2 regions of the Coprobacillus cateniformis genome follow, and region 2 is predicted to be linked to the other one. Evidence: riboswitches for the same ligand, from Rfam matches in the RefSeq annotation. Region 2 holds a riboswitch; the other holds the start of a gene.
The links. A riboswitch is a leader RNA that binds a small molecule or an ion and turns the genes downstream of it on or off. The one in region 2 is predicted to bind preQ1.
Positions count from the first base shown of each region.

Region 1: another riboswitch for preQ1. It lies ahead of GQF29_RS11045 (ECF transporter S component); the one in region 2 lies ahead of GQF29_RS10110 (QueT transporter family protein).

Region 1 is NZ_WSNW01000001.1:2,237,255-2,243,798, forward strand. It holds gene GQF29_RS11040 (radical SAM protein) at 249-938, opposite strand; gene GQF29_RS11045 (ECF transporter S component) at 884-1,483, opposite strand; PreQ1 riboswitch class I at 1,557-1,603, opposite strand; gene GQF29_RS11050 (BglG family transcription antiterminator) at 1,761-3,707, shown strand; gene GQF29_RS11055 (PHP domain-containing protein) at 3,914-4,711, shown strand; gene GQF29_RS11060 (acetyltransferase) at 4,723-5,367, shown strand; gene GQF29_RS11065 (iron-containing alcohol dehydrogenase) at 5,541-6,544, opposite strand, start outside.
Region 2 is NZ_WSNW01000001.1:2,024,890-2,031,433, reverse strand. It holds gene GQF29_RS10130 (RpiB/LacA/LacB family sugar-phosphate isomerase) at 1-562, shown strand, start outside; gene GQF29_RS10125 (sugar kinase) at 690-1,691, shown strand; gene GQF29_RS10120 (bifunctional 2-keto-4-hydroxyglutarate aldolase/2-keto-3-deoxy-6-phosphogluconate aldolase) at 1,705-2,346, shown strand; gene GQF29_RS10115 (AI-2E family transporter) at 2,340-3,485, opposite strand; gene GQF29_RS10110 (QueT transporter family protein) at 3,563-4,039, opposite strand; PreQ1 riboswitch class I at 4,112-4,158, opposite strand; gene GQF29_RS10105 (SDR family oxidoreductase) at 4,191-4,937, opposite strand; gene GQF29_RS10100 (DUF2262 domain-containing protein) at 5,557-6,414, opposite strand; gene GQF29_RS10095 (glycoside hydrolase family 1 protein) at 6,516-6,544, opposite strand, start outside.

The sequences.
Region 1 (6,544 bases), 210 kb from region 2:
AAGGGACTGCCTCCCTTGGGTTTTCTCGGCTTATCATCAGTGACGTCTACTGTCAAGCCATCTGCAAAGAAAGTACAAGACTAACCCTGCTATAACAGAGACGATGGTAGAAACAATTGCTTCAACCAACATTGTTCTCACCTCCTTTCAAGGGAGGACTGATAACATGTCTATTATAGCATGGAAGAACTTGTTGTGCGTCTCAGTTTTGTCTCAAATTCATCTTATTAAATCAATGTTTTTTACATTTATTCACCAACACCAAAATCAGTTGGATCGTATAAGAAATCATAACGTTCATCATCAATAAGATAATCATATTCTTGCATAAACCAGTGAACGAGTTCATCATCACGTTTGACAGACGTAGAATTATTGCGATAAACGCTAATTGTTCCATACTCAAAACACTTTGTAAGAATCTCCATATCTTTTGTTATCATGTCTTTGGTTTGACCTTTTATACCAACCATTAAGCATGGTGAATCAAAATATTTTTTGAGTTCTTCAATTGATTGAAAGGTTGCATTTTTATTAAGATAATCATTTCTAAAATGATCATCAAAAGTTTCCACACCAATTTTCACAATTGTTTTGATACCAAAAAAATCTCTGATTTCTTGAATATGTTTATGATAAATCCAATGACTTTCTATAAATAATGTATGAATATGTTTCTTTTTAATCACTTCTTTGATTTTTAATAATGATTCTTTAGGTAATTCAAAAATACTAGCAGAATCAATAACCTCTAATATACCATATTCACCTGTTATTAAATCTAGGACTTGATTGTTTATTTCAATCATTTCTTTTGTACATGTAGAATTATCTTCAATATAATCACAAAATGTACATTTTGACCAAATACATGGTCTGGCTTTTAAAAGAACGATTTCTCTTTTGACTTTGTTTGTAATGTGGCTGTATCTTTCCATGTTATCCCCCATTTCTCCATTAAATGACCTCTTTCAATAATTAATCTTGTGAAATAGACAGCGAAAAGCTTATCTGTATAATCAGTGATTATTTGAACAATAAATATGCTTACAACAAGTTGTAAACCTAGGTTATGAAACAAAAAGACAAAAGCACTGCTGCTGCCAGCAGTGAGTCCACCAAATACATAAGCAGTAATGATGGCACTCATTATTGATGTTGGAATACCAACAAGAAGACTTCCAATAGGCATTCTTTTTCCTTTTAACCAAGGTGTGTGATAGAGAATACCAGCAAAGAATCCTGTCAGCAATTGTACAGGAGCATAATAAAAGGAATACATATCAAAAGTAAAACCACTTGTTATACTTCCCAGAACGCCTGTTAACATGGCATACTTAGGTCCTAGTAATCCAGCAATGAGAATCGTACCAATTGAATCCATATAAAATGGAATGGAGAATGTCATGGCTATAAATGCACCAACAACATTCAAAATGATTCCTATGGTCACAACCATTTGAATCTTTGTTTGTTTTTTCATATTTTCTTTTCCTTTCTTCTAAAGTACAGTTAGAAGCCAGACATAAAAAAGATGGCAGAGCCATCTTGTTTTCATGTCCTTAGTTTTTTATACTGGGTTTGGCTCTCGAACCAGTTCATATGATAGCGTATCATATCTTTTTATGAATATCAATGTTTAAATGAATATAACTGATTTGCACTATCTTAGTGCAAATTTATGATTTGAGACATGATAAGCATAATGTTATGATATATGTGGATAAAATGGTTGAATTGTGTCGAAAGGAGGGAAAGAAATGTTATTGCCAAGAGAAAAACAAATATTAGAACTCCTTTATACAGGACATAAAGAATATACAACTTCTCAAATTGCTAATCTTTTGCAAAGAAGTTCAAGAACAATTAAAGCAGATATCAAAAAGATTAAAGATGAGTTAACTGGAACTGGTTGTATCATCTATACGAAGACTGGTAAGGGGTTATGGCTGGAATATTCAAATGAAGGAAAGGTTTATCTTGATAATTTGTTACTTAAGGATGAAAATGCATCTTCTTTTTTACCTGAAACAAGAAAATATTATATTGCATTAGAACTATTAAGGAGTGATAAATATATATCTATGGAAAGTATTTCAGAAAAGTTATTTGTAAGTAAAGGAACAATTATGAATGATGTCAATAAATTGATATCCTTTTTTGAAAACTTTGATTTAAAATTAGATAAATCGGTTAAATATGGAATGATTTTAAAAGGAACAGAGTTTAAAAAAAGAATTGCTGAAGCTTATGTGTTAAGAAAAATTGTTGTTTATCAGGGCAATGAGATTTTAGAAAAACTTCAGCCTTTCTTCTATAATGTTCAATTGAAAACAATAGGAATGATTATTCAAAATGCTGAGGAACAATTTGATTTGGTTATATCTGATCACTCTTATATCAACTGTATTTTACAATTTGCAGTTATGGTGGAACATCTTCATCAGGGAAAGAGTTGTCAAGGTGTTAATACAATTGATAAAATTGATAATTTAGAATGGGATATTACTAAATATATAGTCCAAGGTATTCAAAATTATTTTCAAATTCATATTTCATCTGAAGATGAAAATTATGTTTATATCAATGTTGTTGGATTAAAATATCAAAATAAACGTATTTATCAAAACAGAAGTTTAGAAAGTATAAGGCAGATTTCTCCTCAAACCTTTGATGGTATTGTTGAGATTATGCGAGAAGTAGATGCAGTTTATGGTGAGGGATTGAGTGAAGATGAGGAATTAATGATATCAATCTTTATTCATTTGAATGCTTTATTTGCTAGACTTATGAATTCTATCTATATTGAAAATCCTTTGAAAAAAACAATTAAAAGTGATTTAGCATATGAATATGAAATAGCAACTTATATTTCTCAACTTTTAACACGTGAACATTATTGTTTGCTTAAGGAAGATGATATATGTGATTTAGCACTCTATGTTGGTGCTTCATTAAAAAGAAAAAAAGCGAATTCACTTCAACTCTATCCAACAGTTGTCATTGTTTGTGGAAGTGGGATGTCCACTTCTCAATTTATTGAAGCGAAAATTCATTTGGCTTTTCCAAATGTTATTATTAAGGATACAGTTCCATTATTAAAGACTCATGAATTGAATAAAGATGATCAGGATTTTGTGATTTCAACTGTGCCATTACAGTTAGAAGATATTGAAGTCGTGGTTGTCTCACCAATGTTAGGGAAATCAGATATGAATCGCTTAACTGAAATGTTTGAACAGTCACGAGAAAAGCAATCATATCATTATGGTATATACAGTCAATTGGTTTCTCATATTAAAGAAAATATTTGTTTCTTTAAATGTGATTGTCGTAGTCGGGAAGAAGTGATTACGTTGCTTGGAACACGTTTGATTATGCAAAAGTATGTAGATGAAGGATTTATTGAATCTGTATTGAAAAGGGAAAATCTAGCACCTACCTCTATTGGTGATGGATTTGCGATTCCACACTCCTTTAAAGGTCACATTGTGAAACCAGGAATTGGATTTATGACATTGAAAAAGCCAATTCAATGGGGTGAAGAAAAGGTGCAAATGATACTCATGATTGCATTGGATCCTAAGAATAAAGATTCATTTAGAGTTATTTTTGGTCAATTAGCCTCTTTAACCAAAGATGTTGACAAAATACAAAAGATATTAGATGCTAATCATTATAAAGAATTTTTAAACGCTTTCAAATAGAACAGTAACTATGCTGGATATAAAAGTTTTATATGAGCTTTTTTATATCTTCATTTTGCTGCACAAGAATTGACAAGATATCAAAAGTTTAGGAGTGGGAGAGATATCTTCCTTGTCTTAAACTTTTTTTATAAATCTAAATGTCGTTGACTTCACTTCAATCCATGCTTAAAATAAAATTAAGAGTGATGAAAAGGGGTGAACTTGTGAAACAAAAATTTAATCTTCATACTCATACTACAAGATGTGGTCATGCTGAAGGATTGGATATTCAATATGTAGAAAGTGCTATTGATGCAGGTTTTAAGATGTTAGGGTTTAGTGATCATATTCCTTTTGCTGGAGTTAAAATGCCTGGAGATCGCATGAGTTATGAACAAAAGAAGGAATATGTTTTAAGTCTTAAAGAATTACAAAAAAAGTATCATGAGCAAATTGATATTAAGATAGGTTATGAAATAGAATATTTTGAAGAATATGATGAATATTATTTAGAATTGAGAAAAGAATGTGATTATTTCATATTGGGTCAGCATCTTAAATATATGGGTTATGAATATGATTGTTATTGTTCTGATGATGATGTTTTATCCTATGTTCAACAAGTTGAAAATGCAGTCAAAAAAGGATTTATCACATATATTGCTCATCCAGATTATTTTATGCTAGGAAGAAGACAATTCTCAGAAGTATGTAGAGAAGCAGCTCATCGCATTGCAAGAATCAGTTTAGATTATGATGTTCCATTAGAAATTAATCTTAATGGATTTCGTTATGGTAAGAAATGTTATCAATTTGATAATAAAGATAATAAGTATGAAGAACGATATGCATATCCATTTCGTGAATTTTGGGAAATTGTTTCTACTTATGGGTGTCAGGTTTTATATGGTTATGATGCTCATTCACCAATTGCTTTTTTAGAAAAGGATAGGGAATACAAGGCGCATGAAATTATTGATGGTTTAGAGTTGAGATTTGTTGAAAACATTATTTTAAGATAAGGAGTATATCTATGAAAAAATTATTGATATGGGGAGCAGGAGATCAGGGGACTGTGACATTAGAATGTGCTTTAGCAACACAGCAATATAGTCAAATAGATTTCTTAGAAATTAAAGAGAAGGGTCATCGCGATATTCCTCATTATCGTGTATACAGTGAAGATGAAGTAGAATTCACTACATTTTTAAAATCATATGATGAAGTCTTTGTAGCAACAGGAAATAATGATATTCGAGAAAATAAAATAACAATGTTAAAGACTATGGACATAACGATTGGTACACTTATTCATCCAAGGGCATTGATAAGTCCTACTGCCAAAGTTTTAGCAGGGACTATTGTTTTGGCAAATGCAGTCGTAAATACAAATGCAACTGTTGGGATGGGTTGTATTATTAATACTGCAACAATTATTGAGCATGATTGTATTATAGAAGACTTTGTTAATATTTCACCAAATACAGCAATTGCTGGACATACAAAAATTGGTCAAAAAACATTTATTGGAGTTGGGACTGCCATTATTGATGATATTGTAGTAGGCAAAGAAGTGATTATAGGAGCAGGAAGTTCAGTGATTTCTAATATTCCAGAATACACGACTGTTGTTGGCGTTCCTGCAAAAGTGATTAAGGTTCATAAGAATCATAAATAGGTTATGATTTTTATGCAAATGAAAAGTGACTGTAATAAAATAAATATGGCATGAAAGTTTCCATAAAACAAAAAGGACAGTGAAATCAGTGATTATCATTGCCCTTTTTCGTCTAATGAGATTATGGAAATAAATTAAATTTTAAAAGTTATTTTCGTATATCCTCTTCATATTTATAAAGCCATTTGATAAATTTGAATAATATCATCCTTTTTGAGCTGCATAAATCCGCCAATGACACCATGACCAGTATCAGCTGCTTTTTCAGCCATTTCTTCAATTTGTTCATGAGTTGGAATAATATTTAATTCCTTTAGCGTTGTTGGCATACCAATTTGATGACACCATTGATCCCATGCTTCAATGCCTTTCAATGCAGTTTCTTCAAGATTATAATAATTAGGTTCAATAGCAAATACATTGACAGCAAATTGTGCAAAACGTTCAATATTTGTTTTGTAAACATATTTTGCCCAGCTAGACCAAACAGCTGTTAAACTTGCTCCATGTGTTGCATCAAACATAGCACTCAGTTCATGACCTATTTTGTGAGTCGCAAAATCTCCAATACGCCCTGTTCCTGTTAAACCATTGTGTGATAGACTGCCAGCCCACATTAAATTTGCACGGACTTCATAATTTTGTGGATCATGAATAATTTTTAAAGCTTCTTCTTTCACTGTAACGAGTAATCCTTCAGAAATACGATCAATTAATTGAACATCAGTCACATTTGTAAAATATCTTTCCATTGTATGCATCATAATATCAGCAGCCCCACTACAAGTTTGATACATTGGCAATGTATAGGTTAACTCTGGATTCATAATCGCAAAGAGAGGTCTTGCACAATCATGGTTGTAAGACCTTTTCAGAATACCTTGATCTTGAGTCTCTATATCAATGACTGTAGAGTTGCTTGTTTCTGAACCTGTTGCTGCAATTGTAGAAATGCATCCCATTGGGGCAATTTGTGTTGTTGTGACTTTTCCTAAAAATAAGTCTTCTAAGGGAAAATCATTAGCAACTCCATAAGCAATTGCTTTTGCAGAATCAATGGCTGACCCTCCACCAATAGCTAAAATAAAATCTACATTTTCTCTTTGACAGATTTTAACACCTTCTTGTGCTCTTTTTAATTTTGGATTAGGAATAACACCATCAAAATCGATATACT
Region 2 (6,544 bases):
AGCTGATGAAAAAGGATATGAGGTTTTTAATTATGGAATGTATGGAAAAGATGGAGAGAGTCAATTAACATATGTTCAAAATGGTTTACTAGCCGCTATTTTATTAAATGCTAAGGCTGTAGATTTTGTTGTAACTGGTTGTGGAACTGGTGAAGGGGCTATGGTTGCTTTAAATAGTTTTCCAGGTGTTGTTTGTGGTTTAGCAGTTGAACCTACAGATGCTTATTTATTTTCACAAATCAATGGTGGAAATGCCTTATCTATTCCTTATGCGAAAGGTTTTGGGTGGGGTGCTGAATTAAATTTAAGATTAATGTTTGAAAGACTATTTGCTGAAGAGATGGGTGGTGGATATCCGAAAGAAAGAGTTATCCCAGAACAAAGAAATGCTCGTATCTTAAATGATATTAAAAAAATTACACATACTGATATGTTAACAATCTTAAAAGAAATTGATCAGGATTTCTTAAAAGAAACGATTGCTGGAGAAAAATTTAAAGATTATTTCTTTGCCAATTGTCAAGATCAAGAGATTGCTGATTATATTCAATCAGTATTATAAGATGTTATTACGTGATTTAGGCGTCCGTCATCTTGATTTCCTCTCACTTTTAAAAAACAAAGCCGATCACTGTAATAGAAATAACTGTCATCAATTTGGTGGCAGTTTTTTGAAAGGAATATGAAATATGAAGAAAATATTATTTTTTGGTGAACCACTTATCAGAATTACACCTTCTTTCTATGAGAAGTTAAATGACAAAACGAATTGTACACTTTATTATGGCGGTTCTGAAATCAATATTGCTAGAAATATGAGTGCTTTTGGTATAGATACTGCAATATTCACTGGATTACCAGAGCATGAAGTTGGGAATTCATTTATTGATTTCTTAAAACAATCACAAATTGATTCAAATAATATTCAAAGATGTGGAGAGCGTATTGGTCTTTATTATTTAATCAATGGTTACGGTGTCAGAAATAGCGAAGTTTATTACGATCGACAACATACCAGTATTAATGATATTGATATACAAAATATTGATATGAATCAATTATTCAATGGCATTACGCATTTTCATTTTAGCGGCATAACGATTGCTATTTCTCAGCATGTTAGAGATATTTTACAAGTTTTATTAGAAGAAGCAAAGAAAAGAGAAATCATTATTTCAATCGATTTAAACTTACGTACAAAGATGATTTCTATTGAAGATGCAAAAAAAGAGTTTAGTCACTTTGCCAAATATGCAGATTATTGTTTTGGAATTGATCCATTAATGAAAGATGAAAACGATCTTACAATGTTTGATCGTCAACATGCTACAGAAAAAACAATTGAAAAACGTATGCAGGAATTACAAGCGGCATATCAGTTTAAGGCTATTTTTCATACCATTAGAAATGTTGATGAGAACATGATTAACTCGTATGAAGCATATGCTTATGACCATCACCTTTATCATTCAGTAATCTTAAAAACAGCATTATTGGAACGTGTGGGTAGTGGTGATGCTTTTGTAGCAGGACTTTTATACCAAATCATGAATCAAGAAAATTTACAAGAAACAATTGACTTTGCAGTCGCATCAGGAACTTACAAATGTGTAGTCATTGGTGATAACATGTATGAAAATAGTCAAACAATTTATCGTTTATTAGAAAATCATTCAGAAATTTCAAGATAAGGAGAAAAGAATTATGACAAAATCAGAAATTATTCTTGAATTAAAAAAGCAAGGTGTTGTCGCAGTGATAAGAGGATATAGCTTTGAAGAAGGATATCAGGCATCAAAAGCTTGCATTCAAGGAGAATTAAAAGCTATTGAAGTCGCTTATACAAATAATAGTGCCAATGAAATTATTAAACAATTAAATAAAGATTATATAAACAAGAACCATATTCTGATTGGTGCTGGTTCTGTACTAGATGCTGAAACAGCGAGACTTGCAATAATTTCAGGTGCTAAATACATTGTTTCCCCTTCCTTTAATAAGGAGACCGCAACAATGTGTAATCGTTATGGTGTTCCCTATATTCCAGGGTGTATGACAATTCGAGAAATTGTTGAAGCAATGGAAGCAGGTAGTGAGATTATTAAATTATTTCCAGGAAGTACTTTTGGTCCACAATATATCAAAGCGATTAAAAGTCCATTACCCCAAGTTTCATTAATGGTAACAGGTGGTGTCAATCTTAAAAATGCACATGAATGGTTTGAAGCTGGTGTTGATGCAATTGGTATTGGTGGAGAATTGAATCAGCTTGCCAGTCACAGTCAATATGAACAAATCACAAAGATTGCAAATGAATACACAAAAATAAAAGGAACCTCTTATTGAGATTCCAATGCAGCTTTTGATAGCTGCTTTTTTTGATTTAAACGATGATTTGTCCATCTTCTTAAGAGCTCATATATAACAGAGAATGTTGGTAATCCAAAGATCATCCCTGGTATTCCAAACAAACCGCCACCAGCACTTACTGCAAACAGAACCCATAAGGCAGATAGTCCAACAGAATTTCCCACAACATGTGGATAAATTAAATTAGATTCAAATTGTTGTAATAAAGTGCTAAATATTAAGAAAATAACTGCTTTCATTGGTGAAACAAAGACAATTAAAACTGATGAAATGAATGCTCCAATGATTGGACCAAAGTATGGAATAATATTGGTAAAACCAATAACAACAGCTGCGATTGATGCATATGGAATATCTAATAATATACAACCAATATAACATAAAACTCCAATAATCACTGACTCTGTTAATTGTCCAGCCAAGAAATTCTCAAATGTAGATGAAGTTAATTGAGCTACATCTGTTGCATGATAAAACTGTTTTTCTGTTAAAAATGCTTTTCCCACTCTTTTGACTTGTCGCATTAATTTATCTTTAGAAAAAAGCATGTATATTGCCATAACAAATCCCATAAAAATATTAATAACACCAGTTGTAAAATGTGATACGCCTAAAGCTATCCCTGGTACCCAAGTTGATAACTTAGATAAGATAGTTTGACCCAATGTTTGTTGGAACTCTTCAACTTTTGTCATAATATCAGGAGATATTTTGACTTCTTTTAAGAAATAATTTAACCATTCTTCAATTTGTTTAAAAATTTCTGGTAAATTATCAATAAGAGTTCTAACATTTTCTATAACTTGTGGTAAAACAACCATAATGACAATTGCAATAACCAACATAACTAATAATACTGACAATATTGCAGATATTAGTTTTCTTGTTTTATCATTCTCAATAGGCAATTTCTTAATAAAATATTTCATTGGAATATTAAAGATAAAAGCTAAAATAAAACCTATAATAAACGGCTTTATAATACTTATTAATGTTCCTATAAAACTCATAATTGTTCCAAAATTCATTAAACATAAGATTAATATAGCAATATAGGTAACAAGTATTATCATATTCTTTAATGTTAAATCTCGCATCTTGTCTGTTGTTCTCATTGTACCACCTCTTTTTATTAGTATAGTCAAATATTATGTCTTTTATATGAAGAAATGGCTATTATTAACAATAGCCATTATTCTAAAATAAACTTTTTCATGAAGACTTCTTTTTTCTCTAATGTTCGAAATAAATACGCTCCAATCATTAAGACTGCAAATTCTCCAATAAATACATAAAATGCATTGATGACAAATGGTAAATTAAGAACAAAGTACAATTCAGCACCAACAATCAATCCATTCACAATTGCACCAAATAATCCTGCAATGTAAATATTTTTAATTTTATATACACCTAAACATGTAATTGCAGTAGCTAATGTTCCAAAACACATATCTGCCAATCCTAATGGTGACGGTAAATTAGCTAAAAAACAACCAATAATTAAACCTGGTATATATTTCTTGTTATAGAATGCTAGAAATATTAATATTTCAGAAATTCTAAATTGAATTCCTCCATAAGCAATACTTGAACATGCAATTGTTAGTGCTGCATAAACACAAGCAATCATAGCATTGATTGCAACTTCTTTAACTCCATTATTCATTTAAGTTCCTCCTCTTCTAAAATACAGTTAGAAGTCAGACATGAAAAAAGATGGCAGAGCCACCATTCTTTCATGTCCTTAGTTTTTTATACTGGGTTTGGCTCTCGAACCAGTGCAATCATTCTAGCATATCAAAATGATGTTTGCAACCTTAGATATGATATTCCCATCCATGATCACCATGATAAATCATACGTTTGCTCATACCTCCATCTACAACAAATGTTTCACCTGTGATAAACCCTGCATCTTCACTACATAAAAACATTACCATTCTAGCAATATCTATTGGCTTTCCTACTCTTCCTACTGGAATTGCAGTTTCATCTTCTTTAGAAAAACTTTCTGTATCATTGACATCAATCCATCCTGGAGCAATACAGTTTACTCGTACTTGCCCTGACAAAGAAATCGCCAAAGCATGTGTTAATGCAACAATACCACCTTTGGCACTTGTATATGATTCTGTATTTGGTTCGGATTGAAAAGCACGTGATGAAGCAATATTAATAATAGAACCCTTGTTTTTCTTTAATTCATCTTGACATTGCAAACTCAAATAATAAGGTGCTGTTACTCCAATAGATAATGATTTTTGAAATTCCTGGTAATTACATTGATTTAATATTCCTTGGTGTGACACACAAGCATTATTCACAAGAACATCTATTCTTTCTAATTTCTCTTTACAAAAACAAATAAATTGATTTAAATCATCTTCTAAAGAAACATCACCATGAAAAAAGAAAACAGATTCACTTACCAATGACTTTCCATAATCTGCATTGATATCAATAAAACAGACCTTTGCTCCTTCTCTCACAAACTCTTCAATAATAGCTTTTCCAATACCATGACCTCCTCCAGTCACAACAACACCATAATTTTTATATTTCATTAAATCACCATCCTTTCCAATATTTTATCATAGATAAGGGATAAAACAATTAATAGCTTTTAGCAAATAATTATAGATGAAATATTTGCTTTATGCTATAATAGTCACATGGAATAATCATAACGGTAGGTGGTTATGCTTTGGTCAATAGATAGAGATTGGAAACTCTGTTGATATAGATATCTCATTAGAGAAATTTGAAACAACGGAGGTGGTAAAACATGAGCGATTATGAAATGTTATCTTTAATGATGGCTATTATCGCAGTCATTGTCAAACTACTCCTTGAAATTATAAAAGGAAACAAAAAATAACTACCATGGTCCTAGGAAAACTTTGGTAGTTATTTTAACCATCAAATCCAAGGCATAACCGTCTACTGATTATTCCTTTCATTTATATTATAACCAATTTTTAATAAATATCAACCATTTTATGCAATAAGCAAATATATAATTTACATATTGATTCTAATTTTCAAAAATTATACAAGATATAACACTCTAACAAAGTAAATAAAAAACGTTTTTGCAACAAGAATTTATTTTTTATGATATTGTCTATTAATAGGCAACATTATGAATATAATGAATGTTATAACATCCTTTTGCTCTGATATTTATCCTGCTATATAAGCATCTTTAAATCCTTCGTGAATATTTCCACTCACAATAATGACATGTCCATAAAACATATCATCATCGTTATAGAACAATTCAAAGTCACCTTCTAGTGATACACACACTTCACTAATGACCATCCGTTTTGCAAAATCTTCATGAGTGATTTCTAAATCATTTTCCTCTGCCCATTCATTCGCTAACTCAGTTAATTCATCAGCTGCATATTCTCTTGCCTTTTGATCCCATACTTCACCGTTCGCCATTAATTCTTGGAAAGTTTTTAAAGTCTCATCAGCTGTTTCAATTCCTTCACCATCAGTATCTAAATGAATATAACATTCTTCATGATTCCAATTTCCTTCACCACTAAATATTCCTAATGATTTATCTAATATTAATTTTTGACAACCTTGAGGATGAATAGAAACTTCTTTTTGATATTCCTTTAAAACATCTTCTAATTGTGCATTATGACAATTCCTTTTTTTCACATCAACAAGCATAAGCCAATGACCTTTTTCAAAAGTATCATGTGTATATTCATTTTCATAGGGTAAAGATTCTCGAACTATAAGTTGATAGATTTTTTGACCTTTAAGATTATAAATCTTTTTACTACTGCGACATTCTTTATCATTGACTAACCATTCTATACCTCTTTTCCCCTCAAACAATTCTCCACTTCTTACATCAATATACGCTAAAATAGTTATAGATGCAGTCCAATATTCATCTTGCCCTGATCTTCCTGCTGACATTTCTCCTTCTGTAACAACAATCATTTCTTTTATTTCTTTATCAAATCTCTCCTCAAATTTTTTAATTTCTGAAGATTGTTTCTTAAATAAACTCATTCTAACATTCTCCTTATGCCCCATTATTAGATATATTATAACATAGATTAATCTGTTGTTTATATAGAGAACAAAAGAAAAGGTATAGACTAGCTATACCTTTATAATTCTTCACCATTTGTTTCAATGA